DNA from 2 places in the Rhodoligotrophos appendicifer genome. Region 2 is predicted to be linked to the other one. Evidence: predicted binding sites of a transcription regulator. Region 2 holds the regulator's gene; the other holds the start of a gene.
What was found. Region 2 encodes LexA, which represses DNA repair genes until DNA is damaged. Its sites were predicted from a motif close to TGTTCNNNNTGTGTTCNG; they were not measured.
Positions count from the first base shown of each region.

Region 1: the regulator LexA is predicted to act here: its motif matches at 4,614-4,631, upstream of FKM97_RS01285 (putative DNA modification/repair radical SAM protein).

Region 1 is NZ_VHKL01000001.1:276,139-283,416, reverse strand. Features, by position in the region: gene FKM97_RS01305 (microcin C ABC transporter permease YejB) at 1-319, shown strand, start outside; gene FKM97_RS01300 (ABC transporter permease) at 389-1,504, shown strand; gene FKM97_RS01295 (ABC transporter ATP-binding protein) at 1,538-3,181, shown strand; gene FKM97_RS01290 (2-hydroxyacid dehydrogenase) at 3,208-4,149, shown strand; gene FKM97_RS01285 (putative DNA modification/repair radical SAM protein) at 4,636-5,847, shown strand; gene FKM97_RS01280 (UdgX family uracil-DNA binding protein) at 5,857-7,278, shown strand, end outside.
Region 2 is NZ_VHKL01000005.1:405,867-413,144, forward strand. Features, by position in the region: gene gltA (citrate synthase) at 1-78, opposite strand, end outside; gene gltX (glutamate--tRNA ligase) at 253-1,680, opposite strand; gene FKM97_RS13775 (ComEC/Rec2 family competence protein) at 1,820-4,045, shown strand; gene lexA (transcriptional repressor LexA) at 4,967-5,674, opposite strand; gene FKM97_RS13785 (YggT family protein) at 5,883-6,236, opposite strand; gene FKM97_RS13790 (sodium:solute symporter family protein) at 6,308-7,278, opposite strand, start outside.

The DNA.
Region 1 (7,278 bases), on a different contig from region 2:
GACTGCCCGGGCCAAGGGGCTCACGGAGCGCCAGGTCCTTTACGGGCATGTCTTCCGGAACGCCATGCTGATCCTGATCGCGGGCTTTCCCGGCGCCTTCATCTCGGCCTTCTTCACCGGATCGCTGCTGATCGAGACGATCTTCTCGCTCGATGGGCTCGGCCTGCTCTCCTATGAATCGGTGATCAACCGGGATTATCCGGTGGTCTTCGCAACCCTTTACATTCTCGGGCTGATAGGCCTGCTCATAAACCTGCTGAGCGACCTCACCTATACGTGGGTCGATCCGCGCATCGACTTCGAAACGCGGGGAAATTGAGTGGATATCCTCACCCCCAAAACCGCGTCTGGCTCGGACGCCCTTGCCTCCGAGGAGCGCGCTGCAGCGTTGAGCGCCGCTCCTCGAACAGGTTGGCTGTCACCGATCAATCGGCGTCGTCTCGACAACTTCAAGGCCAACCGCCGCGGTTACTGGTCGCTGTGGATCTTCCTCGTCCTGTTCATCCTGAGCCTCTTTGCCGACATCATCGCCAACGACAAACCCATCGTCGTGAATTACGAGGGTCATTACTATTTTCCCGTCGTGCAAGATGTCCCTGAGACCACTTTCGGCGGATTCCTTCCGCAGACGGATTATCGCGACCCGTTCATTCAGCAGCAGATCCAGGGGAACGGATGGATCGTGTGGCCGCCGATCCGGTACAATTATCGCTCCATCAACCTGGAGCTTCCGGTTCCTGCTCCTTCGCCGCCTTTCTGGATGATGACGCCCGAGAAGCGTTGCGCGGCCTATCCACAGGGTGTCGCCGATCCAAACTGCACGCTGGGCAACCTCAACTGGCTCGGGACGGATGATCAAGGCCGGGACGTTGTGGCCCGGTTGATCTACGGGTTCCGGATCTCCGTGCTGTTCGGCCTCGTGCTGACGATCTTTTCCTCCGTCGTCGGCGTGGCGGCCGGTGCGGTGCAGGGCTATTTCGGCGGTTGGACGGATTTGCTGTTCCAGCGTTTCATCGAGATCTGGAACTCGATTCCGACGCTGTATCTCTTGATCATCCTGGCCTCCTTCATCGAGCCCAGCTTCTGGATTCTGCTGGGAATCCTGCTTTTGTTTTCCTGGGTTGCGTTGGTCGGCGTCGTGAGGGCCGAGTTCCTGCGCGGACGTAACTTCGAATTCGTCATGGCGGCGCGCGCCATGGGGCATTCGAACCTCTTCATCATGGTCAAGCATCTCCTGCCCAACGCCATGGTGGCGACGCTGACTTTCATGCCGTTCATCCTCAATGGCTCGATCACGACGTTGACGTCGCTCGATTTCCTTGGTTTCGGCCTGCCGCCCGGCTCGCCCTCGCTGGGCGAATTGCTGGCCCAGGGAAAGTCCAACTTGCAGGCGCCCTGGCTGGGGATCTCCGGCTTCGTGGTGATCGCGGTGATGCTGAGCGTGCTGATCTTTATCGGCGAGGCGGTGCGGGATGCCTTGGATCCGCGGAAGACGTTTCGGTGATATGGTAATGGAACTCTCCCTACAGGCATCTCCATGATCGGTGAGACTCAACCCATTCTCACCGTCGAGGACCTCTCCGTGGCCTTCACCCAGGGCGGGGTCACGACGCTTGCTGTCGATCATGTTTCCTTCGACATCGGTAAGGGGGAGACCGTCGCGCTGGTGGGCGAGTCCGGGTCGGGCAAAAGCGTCAGCGCGCTGTCGATCCTGCGTTTGCTGAACTATCCAGCAGCCAGTCATCCGTCGGGCAAGATCCGCTTCGAGGATGTCGATATCCTGTCGGCGGATGATCGCACCATGCGGCGGATTCGCGGCAATGACATCGGCATCGTGTTCCAGGAACCGATGACCTCGCTCAATCCCCTGCATACGATCGAGGACCAGATCGGCGAAGTCCTCAAACTGCATCAGGGGATGAGCGACGTCCAGGCGCGCAAGCGTGTTCTCGAGCTGCTCAATCGCGTGGGCATTCCAGAGCCGGAGACCCGGCTGGCCAGCTTTCCCCATCAGTTGTCAGGCGGGCAGAGACAACGGGTGATGATCGCCATGGCGTTGGCGAATGATCCGCATCTGCTCATCGCGGACGAGCCGACCACGGCGCTGGACGTGACGATCCAAGCGCAGATCCTGGACCTCATGCAGGAATTGCAGCGAGAACTCGGAATGGCGATGCTGCTGATCACCCATGATCTCGGCATCGTGCGGCGGATGGCGCAGCGCGTCTTCGTGATGACGAAGGGAAAAGTCGTCGAGCAGGGAGACGTTCAGTCCATCTTCGACAATCCTCAGCATCCTTACACGAAGCGCCTACTGGAAGCGGAGCCCAAGGGCGATCCGCCGGCCGCTAATCTTTCGGCGCCGGTCGTGATGGAGACGACGGACCTCAAGATCTGGTTTCCGATCAAGCGCGGCTTCTTCAAGCGGGTGGTCGGTCACATCAAGGCGGTCGACGGCGTCTCGGCGGTCGTGAGGGAGGGGCAGACCCTTGGCGTCGTGGGGGAATCCGGCTCGGGCAAAACCACGCTGGGACTGGCGTTGTTGCGCCTCATCTCGTCGGAAGGGCGCATCGCCTTTCTCGGGAAGCCGATCGATTCCATTTCGCCATCGGAGCTCAGGTCGGCGCGAAAGGATATGCAGGTCGTCTTCCAGGACCCCTATGGTTCGCTCAGCCCGCGCATGCCGATCGTCGACATCGTCGCGGAGGGCCTCCTCGTGCAGAACCGGGACCTCAGCCGCACCGAACGGCGGGAAAGGGTCGCGGCTGCCCTTGAGGAAGTCGGGCTCGATCCCGGCGCCATGGACCGCTATCCCCACGAGTTTTCCGGTGGGCAGCGGCAGAGGATCGCGATTGCGCGGGCCATGGTTCTGCAGCCGCGCTTTGTGATGCTCGACGAGCCTACGAGTGCTCTGGACATGTCGGTTCAGGCCCAGATCGTGGACCTACTGCGTGAGCTTCAGGAGCGGCACGGCCTCGCCTACATGTTCATCAGTCATGACCTCAAGGTGGTGCGCGCGCTCGCAAACGAAGTTCTGGTCATGAAAGACGGGCGGGTCGTGGAAGCCGGACCGGCCGCAGACATCTTCGACAATCCGAAAACGGACTACACAAAGGCGTTGTTGAAGGCCGCATTTTCATTGACCGCCAGCGATCGCCATGCGAGGCCGGTCGCGAGTTGAGATGGGCCACATGGCGGGCGGAAAACATGGCAGTTCTCTACATTGCGCAGGGCTGGGACCTTGCCCCCTGGCAAGAGGCGATCGAGCAGCAAGCGCCGGATCGTGAGGCGCGCATCTGGCCGGATTACGGCGATCCGACCGAGATCGACTACGCCCTCGTCTGGAAGCCACCTCATGGAGTGTTCAAGACCTTCCCGAATTTGAAGGGAATCTTCAACCTCGGCGCGGGTGTGGATCACCTGATGGCGGACCGGACGCTGCCGGACATTCCCATCGGTCGCATTATCGATCCGAACATGACGATGCGGATGACGGAGTATGTCGTCCTCCAAGTCCTGCTCCATCACCGTCAACAGCTCCTGCTCAGCGAAGCACAACGCAGTCGCAAATGGGCCTCGATAAACCAACCGGCCGCCGCCGATGTGCGCGTCGGCGTCATGGGCCTTGGCGTGCTCGGTGGTGACGCCGCCGAAAAGCTGCGGCAGCTCGGCTTCAGGGTTGCCGGGTGGAGCCGCACGGCGAAGCAGCTGGCGGGCATAGAGTGTTTCTGCGGCGCCGAACAGTTCACGGCATTTTTGAACAGAACGGATATCGTGGTCTGCTTACTTCCGCACACACCGGAAACGGAAGGATTGCTCAATGCGGACGCGTTCAAGGCGCTGGCTAAGGACGGTCCGCTGGCTGGCCCGGTCCTGATCAATGCCGGCCGGGGAAAGGTTCACGTCGAGACTGACATTCTTCACGCCCTGGAAAGCGACGACTTGCACGCGGTGAGCCTTGACGTGTTCGAACAAGAGCCGCTCGACCCCGGCAGTCCCCTCTGGTCTCATCCGCGTGCCGTCATCACGCCCCACATCGCAAGCGACTCGGATCCGAAGTCCCTTACAACATTCATTCTTCGGCAGATGAAGAGGATCGAGGCCAAAAAGGAGATTGAAGCCCGTATCGATTTGGCACAAGGGTACTGACCAGCAGCACGGCTGCCGTCCCAAAGTGGCACATAGATATTACAAGGAGCCTTGCCATCAGAGACGGCAAGGCTCCCCGCCCAGCAAAACAACGCGCGACCGGGGGCGGTATTGCACGTTGCTTGCTGAACCCTTCAGATTAATCAGTGTGCTGCAAATCGAATGCCAGAGATGGCCCCGATGAGAATAAATTCAAATTTGCAGCGCCGTGTTCTTTCTTGATCGTTGGACAAGACTGCTCCCCAACCGCATCATGTGCACTCGGCGCAGACCGTGAGCGGCCCCCTTACGTAACCTCCACGTAATCGCTCCGATCTGAAGCCGTCGTGGCCCCAGCAGGTCGAGCGCCTCCGGCGCGGACCGGTCACGCAGAAACCCCGCCACCTCCCCGGCGGGGTTTCTGTCATTTCAGCGTCTCCTCAGTGTAAAGATTGACTTGTCGCGCAGAGATCGAAGCCCTACCTTAGAACAAAACAGGAACTCATTATGGCGCTTTCGACTCTGGAAAAACTCGAGATTCTCGCCGACGCTGCAAAATACGATGCATCATGCGTTTCCTCGGGTGCAGGTAAGCGGAATTCTCGCGGGACGGGCGGGATCGGTTCGACGAACGGCATGGGAATTTGCCACGCGTTCACGCCGGACGGGCGGTGCGTGTCTCTGCTCAAAATTCTGCTGACAAACTTTTGCACTTTCGACTGCGCCTACTGCGTCAACCGGCGCTCCAGCAATGTTGAGCGCGCGCGATTTTCCGTCGAGGAAGTCGTCGAGCTGACACTCAACTTCTACAAGCGCAACTACATCGAGGGCCTGTTCCTATCGTCTGGCATCATCAAGTCCGCGGATTACACGATGGAACAGATGATCGAAGTCGCCCGCAAGCTTCGGGAAGAGCACCTGTTCCGCGGGTATATCCATCTGAAGACCATTCCAGAAACCAGTCCTGAGCTCATCGCGACGGCGGGGCTCTTTGCCGATCGGCTATCGATCAATATCGAGTTGCCTTCGGACAAGAGCCTGATCGAATTTGCGCCTGAGAAAAATGTCGGGACGATTCGAAAAGCGATGGCGCAAGTGCGGGTGCGCATCGAGGAGGCTAAGGCCGAGCGCCGTGCGCCGCGCTTTTCTCCCTCTGGACAAAGCACCCAGATGATCGTCGGGGCCGATGGGACCAGCGACGGAGCTATCTTGCGCGCTAGCGAGACGCTTTACAGCAGTTATGGATTGAGTCGCATCTTCTACTCAGCCTTTAGTCCAATCCCCGACTCGAGCAAGAGCCTCCCATCCGCGCCGCCGCCGCTTCAGCGGGAGCATCGTCTGTATCAAGCGGATTGGCTGACCCGGTTTTACGGGTTTGAGACAAGTGAGATCATTGCCGGCGACGAGATGCTGGATCTCGACATGGATCCCAAACTGGCGTGGGCGTTGAAAAACCGTGCTGCATTCCCCGTCGATGTCGTCAGTGGGAGTCGAGATGCCCTGCTTCGGGTGCCCGGACTGGGAACTCGGACGGTCGACCGCCTGTTGATCATGCGAAAGCATTGCAGCCCGCGGCTCGACGATCTCAGGCGCCTTGGAGTGTCCGTGAAAAAAGTCCTTCCCTTCATCAGCACCGTCGATCACCGTCCGAGATCGCTCCTGGACAGTCATGATCTCAAGGCCCGCCTTGTGCCGGCGCGTCAGCTCTCCCTGTTCTGAGGAGCTTCCGTGCGCAGCGTTGCGATCGATACCGAGAATGTTTGGGAAACCTTCAGATCGGAGGCTCGAACGCACTTGGCGGCAGGGATCGAGCCGTCTCAAATCGATTGGCGCCGAGGCGGCAGCCAGTCGCTTTTCCATGAACAGCCGCTCCCGGCGTCCGGCCGGCAGGTCCTCGTCCCGAAGGCCTTCGTGGCTCTGGCGGAAGAGGCTGTTTGCCATTCGGATGATCGGTGTTTCGCCTCTCTCTACGAGTGTCTCTGGCGTCTTTCACATGGGGAGCGGCACCTGCTGGAGATCGCTGCGGATCCGCTGGTCCATCGGCTCGTCCGGATGGCCAAGGCCGTCAAGCTCGATGCCTACAGGATGAAGGCCCATGTTCGATTTCGAATGATTCTGGTGGAGGGCGAAGAGCGCTTCGTCGCCTGGCACATGCCGGAGCATCGTGTGCTGCGGCGGGTGGCAGATTTCTTCATCGACCGGTTTGCCGGCATGGACTGGGCCATCCTCACGCCGAGGGAGTCGATGCACTGGGATCGTACCATCCTGACCTTCGGGCCCGGTGCGGAGCGCAAGGATGCGCCCTCAGAAGATGAGTTGGAAGAATGGTGGACACTTTATTACAGGACAACATTCAATCCGGCCCGTCTGAAGATCGATGCCATGCTCGCACAAATGCCGAAAAAGCTTTGGGGGAACCTTCCGGAAGCCAAAGCCATTCCAGAGATGATAGCGGCCGCGAGCACCCGGATGCAGACGATGATCACAGAAGGACCCTCCACCCCCCACCAGCGGGTCAAGCATTGGGCTCCCAGCAAAGCGCCCGAACGCCGGACGGAAGAGGCGGGCGACCTCGCGAAATTATCGGCTGACGTACAAGCCTGCACACGCTGTCCCTTGTACAAGGACGCGACGCAGGCGGTCTTCGGCGAGGGCCCCGGCCATGCAGAGGTCGTTCTGGTCGGCGAACAACCTGGTGATCAGGAGGACCTTGCCGGACGTCCGTTCGTCGGCCCTGCTGGGCAGCTCCTGGACCGGGCTCTGGCAGATGCAGGAATCGATCGGGAGAAGGTGTATGTGACCAATGCGGTCAAACACTTCAAGTTCGAACCCCGGGGGAAGCGCCGGATCCACAAGTCGCCTTCCACCGGAGAAATCGATATCTGTCGCTGGTGGCTGGACAAGGAAATCGGATTGACCAAGCCTAAGCTCGTGGTCGCCATGGGTGCAAGCGCTGCGCGCGCCGTTACGGGTCGCTCTCTCACCATATCGAAAGAGCGAGGGCGGGCGATCCCTCTAAAGCATGGAATGGATGGCTTGATCACGGTTCATCCCTCTTTCATGCTTCGGCTGCCAGATGCTGAAAGCAAAGCCAGGGAATATGATCGCTTTGTCGCCGATCTAAAGTTTGCGGCGGAACTCGTGCCTTCG
Region 2 (7,278 bases):
GCCCTTGCGGACCGGCAGATCTCTGGTCTGTCCGTTGATCGTCAGGCTGGCGGTCGGGTTCTTGACGTGCTCGTCCATGGCTCGTGCCCTTTGTCATTTCCGGATATGATACGGAGGATCGGAGAAAGAGTGCATTGCCGCAAGCAGACAAATCACTCCGACACTTCACCGTGACGGCGCCCGTATCCGTCTTCGCTACTCCAATCCGCAGATTGCCGCAAGCTCTGGCAACCGTGGAATTTTGCCTAGATTTTAGGCAGGTACGACTTGATCTCGCAACCGTCCTAAAGCCTCGTCCCGTCCCAGCACCCAGAGCACGTCGAAGATCCCCGGCGAGATATTCGACCCCGTCAGCGCCGCCCGCAAGGGCTGCGCGACCTTGCCGAGTTTCACCTGGCGTTCCTCCGCCACTGCCCTGACCGCCGCCTCCAGGCACGGAACCTCCCAGTCCGGCAGCGCCTCCAGCGCAGGCACCAGAGCTGCGATCAAGCGCCGAGCCTCGTCGTCCAGCAACTCGGCCGCCTTGTCGTTCAGCGGCAGAGGTCGCTCTGCAAACAGAAAATAGGCGTTTGCAGCGAGTTCTACCAGGGTCTTTGCCCGTTCTTTGAGACCGGGCATGGCCGCCAGCAGCTTGCCCCGCAGCGAGGTGTCGAGCTTGGCCAGCATGGCCTCTCCGCCCGCGGCATGGGGCAGAAAGGCGATCAGGGCCTCGAGCAGGGCGGCATCGTCCATGTGCCGGATGTAATGCCCATTGATGCTTTCGAGCTTGGCGAAATCGAACCGCGCCGGCGATCGGCCGACGGCGCCGAGCCCGAACCACTCGACCATCTGCTCTGTGGAAAAGATCTCGTCATCGCCGTGGCTCCACCCGAGCCGCACGAGATAGTTGCGCATGGCCTCCGGCAGATATCCCATGTCCCGATAGGCCTCGACTCCCAGCGCCCCGTGGCGCTTGGAGAGCTTCGCACCATCGGGTCCGTGGATCAGCGGGATATGCGAGAAGCTCGGCACCGTCCAGCCCATGGCGGCGTAGATATGGCTTTGCCGGGCGGCATTGGTCAGGTGATCGTCACCGCGGATGATATGGGTGATCGCCATGTCGTGGTCGTCCACCACCACCGACAGCATATAGGTGGGTGTGCCGTCGGACCGCAGCAGCACCAGATCATCCATGTCGCTATTCGGGAAGACCACGCGGCCCTGCACCTGATCGTCGATGACCGTCTCCCCTGAGAGCGGCGCCCTGAGGCGGATCACGGGTTTCACGCCTGCGGGAGCCTCGCTGGCATCGCGATCGCGCCACCGGCCATCATAGCGCGGCGCCCGTCCCTCGGCGCGGGCCTTGTCCCGCATCTCCGCCAGCTCCTCTTGGCTGGCATAGCAGAAATAGGCGCAGCCCCTGCGCATCATCTCGTGTGCGACTTCCTGGTGGCGGTCGACCCGCTTCGACTGAAACACCGGCGCCTCGTCCCAGTCGAGGCCGAGCCATTCGAGGCCGGCGAAGATCGCCGAGATGGCCTGGTCCGTCGACCGTTCCCGATCCGTGTCCTCGATCCGCAGCAGCATCTTGCCGCCGGTGTGGCGGGCATAGAGCCAGTTGAACAGGGCGGTGCGTGCGCCCCCGATATGGAGGTAGCCGGTGGGCGAGGGGGCAAAACGCGTAATGACGCTTGTGGACATGTGAAGATCCGACGGTGCAGGAGCAGGGGAAGCAGAATAGCATGTTTGGGAGGGGCCCTTACCATGAGCCGGGTGACTTTCCAAATTTCACGCGGCACGGCACGGGCGCGCCAACTCATCGCACGCCGCGGGGGCTTTCGTGTCGACTGAGACCTCATCGACCTCAGGATGGCACCGTCCTTTCGGGTGGCATTGGCCTCCCTGGCGGCAGGGGCGGCGCTGGGATCGCGTCGCCGAATTCATCCGCCGTTTGCCATCCTGGGACGGGAGGATCCTGACCGATGCGCTGCGCCGCGAGCGCGCCGGGACAATTCTCTGGTGCCCCGTCTTTCTGGGCCTTGGCATTGCCGGCTTCTTCGCTCTGGATGAGGATCCCGGGCTTCTGGTTTTAGGCCTCGCTGGCCTGCTCACGGCGAGCTGCATCGCGGTTTCCCTGATCTGGCATCGGGTGGCGACCCCGGCCTTCCTCCTCGCCTGCCTCGGCATCGGCTTCGCCATGGCCTTCATGCGCAGCGCGGCCTTGGACACGCCCTTATTGCTGTGGCCGACCGCCACCGTTCAGGTGACGGGAGACGTGAAGCTCGTGGAGGGCGAGCCCGGTCGTCGGCGGATGGCCATTCTCGACATCGTCCAGATCGAGGGATTGAGGGCCAATCCGGCACCGGCGCGCATCCGGATCGCTGTCGGCCGCAATGGCGCAGCCCTCCGTCCCGGCGATCGCGTGAGCCTGTCCGCGAAGCTCTTTCCCTTGCCGCGGCCGACCGTGCCCGGGGGGTACGATTACGGTCGCAGCCTCTGGTTCGAGGGCGTCGGGGCGACGGGAATAGGTTATGGCGAGATCCAGACCATTCCGCACGACCCATTATTCGGCCAACGCCTCCGCATCGCCATCGAGACTCTTCGCGGCAGCATCGCCGCAGCGATCCGGACGGTTCTTCCCGGCCCCAGCGGCGGCATGGCCGTGGCCCTGGTGATCGGCGATCGCAGTGGCATCCCGAAGGACGTGACCACAGCCTTCCGCATCTCCGGCCTGTCCCATGTGATCTCCATTTCCGGCCTGCATATGAGCCTGATCGCAGGCACCACCTTCTGGCTCGTCCGCGCCCTCCTGTCCCTGTGGCCCGCGCTGACGATCCGCCTTCCCGTCAAGAAGATCGCGGCGACGGCGGCCCTGGTCACCGCCTCGGGCTATTTCCTGATCTCCGGCTTCGATGTCGCCACCCAGCGCTCCTTCGTGATGATCGCCATCATGTTCTTCGCCATCTTGCTGGATCGTCCTGCGATCTCCATGCGCAATGTGGCCCTGGCCGCCATCCTGGTTTTGATCCTCGCCCCCGAGGCGGTCCTCTCGGTGAGCTTTCAGCTGTCCTTTCTGGCGGTCATGGCCCTGGTGGCCATGTTCGCAGCCTTGTATGAAAACCGCTCGAGCGACGAGACGGGCTCGGGCCCAAAAACGCCGGTCGGCGCCTCCGTGCGGTTTGCCCAAAGAGCGACCGGTGCGGCCGTCATGACGACCTTGACCGCCGGCCTGGCGACGGCACCGGTGGCCGCCTATCACTTCCAGCGCCTGGCCTCATACTCTTTGCTCGCCAATCTTCTGGCGACGCCCGTGATCGGCATCCTCATCATGCCGATGCTGCTGCTGAGCCTGGTCTTGATGCCCTTTGGTCTCCATGACTGGCCCTTATGGTCGGCAGGGATCGGAATCGACCTGCTCATCGGCATCGCCCGATGGGTCTCCTCCCTGCCGGGAGCGGAAGGCATCGTCCCCGCCATGCCTCTGTCGGCCATCATGATGATCAGCGCTGGAGCCCTGGTGCTCCTGCTGTGCCGCACGGGGCTGCGTTATACGGGCATCGGGATCGCCGTGGCCGGTTTTGCTGTCGCAGCCTTTCCTTCCCACCCGGCCATGGTGATCGACGGGGAGGGCAAAGTGGTCGCCCTTCGCAATTCCGAAGGCCTCCTTGTGCTCAGCGACGCCCGCAAGGCGACGTTCGCGGCCCGACAATGGCTGGCGCGCGACGGCGACGCGGCCTCTCCCGCTGCAGCGGCACGTCGATCGGGATTTGCCTGCGATGCCCAGGCCTGCGTCGGCACCCTGGAGGAAGTCCTGCCCGTATCCGTCGTCAAGTCTCGCGCGGCCCTGGACGAGGAATGCCGGCGGGCTGCCATCCTCATTACCGACTTCCCCGTCGACCGGCCCTGTGCGACGCCGAAGATCGTGATCGACCGTCGAGCCCTGATGCGCAGCGGTGCCCATCAGCTTGATTTGGACGGCGACGGCCGGCTTCGGGTGAAAACGGTACGAAGCGAAAGCGGCAACCGTCCCTGGGTGATCGAGGCCCAGCGCGCCAAGCGCCGGTAACGCCCGCGCCAAGCGCCGGTAAGCCCTGGGGCGAGCCCTCCAAGATTCAAACCAGCGCGGCCGAGCCCCGTGGACCGTGCGGCCAAGGGAGCGCCCGTCGCCACCAAGGCCCGCGGCGGGTGCTGCTCAGGCCCAGGGCGCGCGCGGAAGGCCCACGGCGAGAGCAGCTGAAGACCCACCCGGCACCGCCAATCCTCGTGGACCGAGCCGTCTACGGCGTACCCGCAGCAACCGAGGCCCGCGGCGAGTTCTGCTCAGGCCCACGGCGCGCGTGGCAAAGGTCGATATTGAGCGCGGCCGATAGTCCCGCCTACGGGCGCCAAGCCGTGGGACCAGTGCCGTGAAAGTCCATGCCCACACCCTTGAGACCGCGGCGAGCGAAGCTCAGGCCCCGCGACCAGCATCGCTTAGCCAGGGGAACCGAACCGGTCAACGATGGGAGCAGCGTTTTGAAACTGCTGGCAAGTTGTCTGAAACCCGACCCGGCCATCCCGCGCCCGAGACGTGAAGGGATGATCGACGCCGGCTTGGAGAACCAGGTCGGTGGTGACGACGGGGCGCTGAGGCCGCTGAGGCCGCCAGGACGCTGGAGGCGCAGTCAAGCGTCCTTCAAGACGGACGATCCGCAAATCCGCAAGGCTACGCAAACGCCAACCGCAGGCAAGGCGAACCGCTGGGAACGACAGCGCACCGGCAATGACAGCGCACCGGCTTTCACAGCGCACCGGCTTTCACAGCGCACCGGCCACGCTAACGTACCGGCCACGCGAAGGCCCGGCATCACGAACCACCGGCACAGCGAACGCGCCGCTGTCGACGATTCACCGTTGGCTCCGCCGCCAAAAAACGGCAGCGCAGCGGAGAGGCGTTGCGGAGCATCGGCAGGCTTCGTTGGCCGCCTCTCAGCCCCCCAGCCGCTTCTCAATACCGGCGGATGAGGCCGATGAGCTTGCCTTGGATCTTCACGCGATCCGGACCGAAGATGCGCGTTTCATAGGCCGGGTTGGCGGCTTCCAGCGCGATCGAATCGCCTTTACGGCGGAGGCGCTTCAGGGTGGCTTCCTCGCGGTCGACGAGCGCGACGACGATTTCACCGTTATTAGCCTGATCAGCGCGTCGGATCAGCACCGTGTCCCCATCGAGAATGCCGGCCTCGATCATGGAATCGCCTTTGACCTCGAGGGCGAAATGCTCCCCGGGGCTGAGCATGTCGGCCGGGACGCTGATATTATGGGTGTGATCCTGGATGGCATCGATGGGCACGCCGGCCGCGATGCGTCCCATCACCGGCACGATCGCGGGCTCGGCCCTGCCAGTGTCGCCCGCGGCCATGGGGCGGATCTTGCCCAGGGACCCTTCAATGATATTCGGATTGAATCGCCGCTGCGGCGCCGACGCAAGTCCGCCATTATAGGATTCGGGCAGGCGCACGACCTCGAGCGCCCGAGCCCGGTGCGGCAGTCTGCGAATGAATCCGCGCTCCTCGAGAGCGGTGATCAGCCGGTGAATGCCCGATTTGGAGCGCAGGTCGAGCGCCTCTTTCATCTCCTCGAACGATGGCGGCACGCCGGCCTCCTTCAGTCGCTCGTGGATGAACATCAGCAGCTCGTGTTGCTTGCGCGTCAGCATATCGGATCGGCCTACTTTTGGCCCGGAGCCGCAAGCCTCTTTTCGAGGCCCGACTCAAGGGAGAACAAAGACGAAACCTTTATAGGCGTTCTATATATGTTCAGCAAGGTTAAAGCAGGATTAAGGACGCCCGATCACTCAAGCTCCCGCAGGACGGCAAGTGCTCGGTCGGCTTCGCCGCGGAACACAGCCGTGGCTCAGAGGCTCTTCAGTTGAAGACTTTGTAGATGAACTGGGCGATGTCGCTCTCGAGCGGGAAGGAGAGCATGCCCATGACCGAATAGCCCAGCAGCCAGGGCATCAGATAGAAGCGGATCATGAAGAAGAACCACGCCACGTAGAGCGGCACCAGCGGGTCCACAAGGAAAGCGGGGGTGATGGGGCGGAAGACGCGCAGCAGGGGATTTGTGGCCCGCACGAACACCCGCATGAAGAAGAATTCGGAATCCTCCCGCAGGAAGAGGTTCATGGCGGCCCGGCCGATCAGCGTCCACATGACGAGACCGAGGACATAGTCCACCACGATGACCCAGAGCGGGTGGATGGTGATGAGGTGTTCCAAGGATCCCCGCCTCAAGATGCAAGCGGGGGGCGGGATCAGATCCCGCCCCCCATGTCATTGCATAAAGCCGTTTAGTGTCCGGCTGCAAGCATTGTGCGGCCGCCGGGGATCCGGACCTCGTCGACCATGTCCTGGATCTCCTTGGACGGCACTCGCGTCATCAGCGAGACCGCGACCATGGCGACCAGGCTGACGGCCATGCCGACGATGCCGAAGCGGACGTCGTCGATGCCGAGCCAGGGCGTCATGATCTTGTTGAAGACCAGATACAGATAGAGCGATCCGGCGACGAAGCCGCCGACCATGCCGGCGATCGCCCCTGGAGCATTCGCCCGCTTCCACCAGATGCCGAGCACAAGGGGGAAGAACAGTCCCGAGCAGGCGAAGTCGAAGGCCCAGGCCACGGCGCCCAGGATCCCGGTGAGCTTGAGCGAAGCGATGAACGCCGCCGCGGCTCCGATGAAGAGCAGCAGCACGCGGGCAACAATCAGGCGCCGGCGCGTGTCGGCCTTGGGATCGATGATCTTGTAGTAGAGATCATGCGACAGTGCGTTGGCGATGGCGAGCAGCAGCCCGTCCGCGGTCGACATGGCGGCCGCAAGGCCACCCGCGGCCACGAGGCCCGAGATCACATAGGGAAGGCCGGCAATTTCAGGCGTGGCGAGCACGACGATGTCGGGCCGCATGAAGAACTCGTTCAGCTGCACGATGCCGTCGCCATTCTGGTCGACGACCGCGAGCATGCCGACGGAGCTCCAATGCTTCACCCATTCGAGGTTCGAGACGTCGGCGAAGGCTTTGCCGATGACCGAGGTTGCCAAGGTGGGATCCAGAAGCTGCAGCTTCGTCAGCGTGGCCAGGGCCGGCGCCGAGAAATAGAGCAGGAAGATGAACAGGAGCGACCAGCCGACCGAGCGGCGGGCTGAGCGGACCGTTGGCGTTGTGAAGTAGCGCATGAGGATATGCGGCAGCGAAGCGGTGCCCGCCATCATGCAGATCGCCAGTGAGACCATGGCCCAGCCATTGCCCGCTGGGTTGTTCT